DNA from 2 places in the Stenotrophomonas sp. P5_B8 genome. Region 2 is predicted to be linked to the other one. Evidence: riboswitches for the same ligand, from Rfam matches in the RefSeq annotation. Region 2 holds a riboswitch; the other holds the start of a gene.
The links. Region 2 has a riboswitch for glycine ahead of ACXJKH_RS02390 (trimeric intracellular cation channel family protein). Riboswitches for the same ligand answer to the same signal wherever they lie in the genome.
Positions count from the first base shown of each region.

Region 1 (2,440 bases), on a different contig from region 2:
AGGCAAAGCCGCCCTCGCCCAGCTTGAGGTGTTGCATCACAAACACCGGTGCCGAGGCGATGTACAGGAAGATGCCGGAGAAATTGAACGCGCCTGCCGCGGCCAGGCGCAGCAGGCGCGGGTTGGAGCCCATCCGCACATAGCTGCGCAGCAGTTCGCGCATCGACAGCGGCGTGCGCGCTTGGACCGGGTGGGTTTCCGGCAGCCATTTGCCGGTGGCCAGCAGCAGCACCACGCCGAACAGCACCAGGAACCAGAAGATCAGCGGCCAGTCGCCGCCGCCGAGCAGGATCCAGCCGCCGATGATCGGCGCGATGGCCGGGGCGACGCCGAAGATCATCGACACCTGGCTCATCAGACGCTGCGCGTCGGCACCGTGGTACAGATCGCGGATCACTGCGCGGCCGACGATCACCCCGACCCCGGCGGTGACGCCCTGCAGCGCACGGAACACCAGCAGCGTGGTCATGTCGCGCGACAGCGCGCAGCCGATCGAGGCGCCGATGAACAGCACCAGCCCGCCGATGATCACCCGCTTGCGTCCGAACGCATCGGACAACGGGCCGTGCGCCAGGCTCATCAGGCCGTAGAACAGCAGGTACACGCTGATGGTCTGCTGCACGGCCACCTGGTCGACCTGCATGCGGTCGCCGAGCAGCAGGAAGGCCGGGAAAATGGTATCGATCGAGAACGGACCGAACATCGCCAGGCCTGCGAGCAGCAGGGCAAGGCGGCGGGTCGAGGGTGAGGCGGGCGTCATGCGGTCTTCCGTCTGGGCCGTGCGCACTGCACGGCGGGCGCAAGCCCGGAACGGGCGGCACCAGATGAATACGAGGGTCCGATGATGATAGGCCTTTGTACCGCCGGGCACCATCGCCGGAGGCCCGAGAGGGGCGCCCATACCACCCCGTATTCATGTGCCATGGGGACGCAGCAGAGAAAGCCGCTGGGCTATAATTGGCGGGCACCATGGTGGGAGAAGCGGACACCCGCTGCCGAAGGCGCAACGCCCGTAATCGCTCAGGCCCGATACCACCCGTACCAAAACTCTGGAGAGACCGGCCCATTGCCGGCGCCGAAGGGGCACGAAGCACGCAGATGCGCGCTTTTAAACTCTCAGGCAAAAGGACAGAGGGGCACCCAGGAAGACCGCAAGGTCCGGTGGATCGCTGTCGCCCGCGACACGCCCTGGCCCCGGCTGCCTTCCGAACGTGCGTGCCCACTCTTCGAGATGCCAGCCATGTCCCAGAACACTCCTTCCCTGCGCGAGCTTGAACACAGCCACGCGTTCGTCGAACGCCACATCGGCCCCAACGACGCTGAAATCGCGCAGATGCTCGACGTGGTCGGCCACGCCTCGCTGGACGCGCTGACCGATGCGATCGTCCCGGCCGGAATCAAGTCGCCGGCCCCGCTGGACCTGCCCGAGTCGCTGACCGAAGTGCAGGCACTGGCCAAGATCCGCGCCATCGCCGACAAGAACCAGGTGTTCCGCACCTTCATCGGCCAGGGCTACTACGGCACGCTGACCCCGAACGTCATCCTGCGCAACGTGCTGGAAAACCCGGCGTGGTACACCGCCTACACCCCGTACCAGGCCGAGATTTCGCAGGGCCGCATGGAAGCGCTAATCAACTTCCAGACCCTGTGCGCCGACCTGACCGGCATGGAGATCGCCAACGCCTCGCTGCTGGATGAAGCCACCGCCGCCGCTGAAGCGATGACCCTGGCCAAGCGTTCGGCCAAGTCCAAGTCCGACACCTTCTTCGTGCACGACGCCGTGCACCCGCAGACGCTGGAACTGCTGCGCACCCGCGCCGAGCCGATGGGCATCGTGCTGCGCGTGGGCACCCCGGCCGAGGCGATGGAGGCCGAAGCCTATGGGGTGCTGCTGCAGTACCCGGACACCTTCGGCCATATCGGCGACTACAAGGCGCTGGCCGATGCCGTGCACGCCCGTGGCGGCCTGGTCGCGGTGGCGACCGACCTGCTCGCGCTGACCCTGATCGCCGCCCCCGGCGAATGGGGCGCGGACATCGTGGTCGGCAACTCGCAGCGTTTCGGCGTGCCGTTTGGTTTCGGTGGCCCGCATGCCGCCTTCATGGCCTGCCGCGACGCCTACAAGCGCTCGATGCCGGGCCGCCTGATCGGCGTCTCGGTGGACGCGCAGGGCAATGCCGCCTACCGCCTGACCCTGCAGACGCGCGAGCAGCATATCCGCCGTGAGAAGGCCACTTCCAACATCTGCACCGCGCAGGTGCTGCTGGCGGTGATGGCCTCGATGTATGCCGTGTACCACGGCCCGGAAGGTCTGACCCGCATCGCCCGCCGCACCCATCGCCTGGCCGCGATCCTGGCCAGCGCACTGCGCGCTGCCGGCGTCAATGTGGGCGAGCATTTCTTCGACACCCTGCACGTCAAGGACGTCGACGCCAAGGCG
Region 1 covers NZ_JBFULO010000239.1:1,318-3,757, forward strand. The annotation lists gene ACXJKH_RS13230 (multidrug effflux MFS transporter) at 1-760, opposite strand, end outside; glycine riboswitch at 1,040-1,142, shown strand; gene gcvP (aminomethyl-transferring glycine dehydrogenase) at 1,241-2,440, shown strand, end outside.
Region 1: linked by a shared signal. The riboswitch ahead of gcvP (aminomethyl-transferring glycine dehydrogenase) and the one ahead of ACXJKH_RS02390 (trimeric intracellular cation channel family protein) in region 2 are both predicted to bind glycine.

Region 2 (2,440 bases):
GCAAAGGCAATGGCCACGTCTTCGGTGGGGAAGATCAGCGCGAAATCCACCTCGCGGGGAATCGACAGGTCATCACCGTCCTGCAGCATGTTCCACAGCACATCGCCGTTTTCGTCTTCCGGGTACAGGATCAGGTCGCGGGACATGGCACTCCAGGGGTTCAGCAGGCCGATCACCGGCAGATGCACGATGGTATGTCGGCGGCGAACACGCGAACAAGCGACGCGCGGCCCGCAGCGTCCGGCGCTACGCCGATTCCACCGCCTGCAGCCACGCCAGCTTGCGCGCCCGCGGCTGGCGCTTGAGCTGCCATTCGGCCTTGGAGGCGGTGGCGCGGTCCGGGTAGGCGCGCATCGCCAGCAGCTTCACCGGCGGATTGGCGCGGGTGTATTTGGCCCCCTTGCCGTCCACATGGGCCTGGAAGCGGGCCGCCACGTCGTTGCTGATGCCGGCGTAGTAGCTGCCGTTGCGGCATTCCAGCAGGTAGACGTACCAGGGGGCGGGTTCAGCGGGCATACCGGGATTATCCACCGGCGCGGGGTCGCTGGCTGCTAGAATCCGGCCCGGATGCAGGAGAGAGGCGCCGCGCTGGCGCCCGCCGAAGGCGCAGGCTCCCATAATCGCTCAGGCCGGTGGCTGCACAGCCACCAACCATGCATCCGACACGCCGATCTGGAGAGAGGTCTTCAATGACCCGCCGAAGGGGCACGTGGCCTTGGCCACTGAACTCTCAGGCAAAAGGACAGCGGGAGCGGCAACGGAATCCCATCCCACGACAGTGCCCTGCGCTGGCGTGTGGTGTGCGTGGTTCCGTCCTCGCCTGCCGTTGCCCGGAGTTCCCGCCATGCTGCTCTCCCTGATTTACCTCATCGCCATTTCCGCCGAAGCCATGACCGGCGCACTGTCGGCCGGGCGGCGGCGCATGGACCTGTTCGGCGTGGTGATCATCGCCTGCGTCACCGCGCTCGGCGGCGGCTCGCTGCGCGACATCGTGCTGGGCCACTACCCGCTGGGCTGGGTGAAACACCCGGAGTACCTGGGCTTCACCATCTGCGCGGCCTTGATCGCCACCTGGGTGGCGCGCTGGATGCACCACTTCCGCCGCACCTTCCTGGTGCTGGACGGACTCGGGCTGATCTGTTTCACCCTGATCGGCTGCGCGGTGGCGCGCGAGGCCGGCCACGCCGCACCGATCGTGCTGATCTCCGGGATGCTGACCGGCGCCTTCGGCGGCGTGCTGCGCGATGTACTGTGCAACGAGGTGCCGCTGATCTTCCAGAAGGAACTGTATGCGGTGATCACGCTGTTCACCGGCGCGGCCTACTTGGGCCTGCTGGAACTGGGCGTGTCGCTCAATGCGGCCACGCTGTGGTGCCTGGGCGGTGGCTTCCTGCTGCGCCTGCTGGCGATCCACTTCAACTGGGAAATGCCCAAGTTCGTCTACCGCGACGAGGTGCATTGAACGGAACGTTCAATGCACCTGTAGCGCCCGGCCGTTGGCCGGGCGACCTTGTACCGGCCAACGGTCGGTACCGCAGCGTTCATTGCATCCCATGACCAAGGGCATGTGAGCGCAGACTGCCGCACGCGGTAACATGACGCCCCCGACCCTCCCGGGTCGGCATCCAGCCACGCTGCGGCATTCGACCAGCGGCCCCGCCAGACAACCCCACTTCGCCCCGCCTGCCCCCACGGGCCGGTAAACCATGGACGCGTTCGCCGTATGGCGCACGCGCAGGATGCCCCATGTCTGCCCCGCTGCCCTCGCGTTCCCGTCGTCTGTTCAAACCGCTGTTGGTCGTGGCCGTGCTGGCCGCCGCCGCCATCGCCTGGCGCGTGCTCGCGCCGGCACCGGCCGCCGACGCGGCGCCTGCCGCTGCCGCCACGCCCGTCCGCGTGGCCACCGTCGTACGCGAGGACCTGGTGGTACGCCTGAAGGCGCTGGGCACCGTCACCCCGTTGCACACGGTGAGCCTGCGCAGCCGCGTGGATGGCGAACTGCTGCGGCTGTCGTTCCGCGAGGGCGAGCACGTCAAGGCCGGCGCCCTGATCGCCGAGATCGATCCGCGCGCCTACCAGGTGGCGCTGTCGCGTGCGCTGGGCACCCAGCAGCAGAACCTGGCCGAGCTGGACAACGCCCAGGCCCAGCTCAAACGCTATGAAGAACTGCAGCGCAGGCACTTCGTCTCCGCGCAGGACCTGAGCGACCAGCAGAGCAAGGTGCGCCAGCTGCAGGGTCGTCGCCAGACCGACCAGGCCGCGGTCGATGAAGCGCGCCTGCAGTTGCAGTACACCCGCATCACCGCACCGGTTGCGGGCCGCATGGGCCTGCGCAACGTGGACGTCGGCAACCTGGTGCGCAGCAGCGATACCGAACCGCTGGCCACCATCACCCAGACCACGCCGATCAGCGTGCTGTTCACCGTGCCCGAGCCGGACC
Region 2 covers NZ_JBFULO010000021.1:8,972-11,411, forward strand. The annotation lists gene ACXJKH_RS02380 (ribonuclease E inhibitor RraB) at 1-146, opposite strand, end outside; gene ACXJKH_RS02385 (GIY-YIG nuclease family protein) at 247-516, opposite strand; glycine riboswitch at 561-654, shown strand; glycine riboswitch at 663-754, shown strand; gene ACXJKH_RS02390 (trimeric intracellular cation channel family protein) at 845-1,462, shown strand; gene ACXJKH_RS02395 (MdtA/MuxA family multidrug efflux RND transporter periplasmic adaptor subunit) at 1,747-2,440, shown strand, end outside.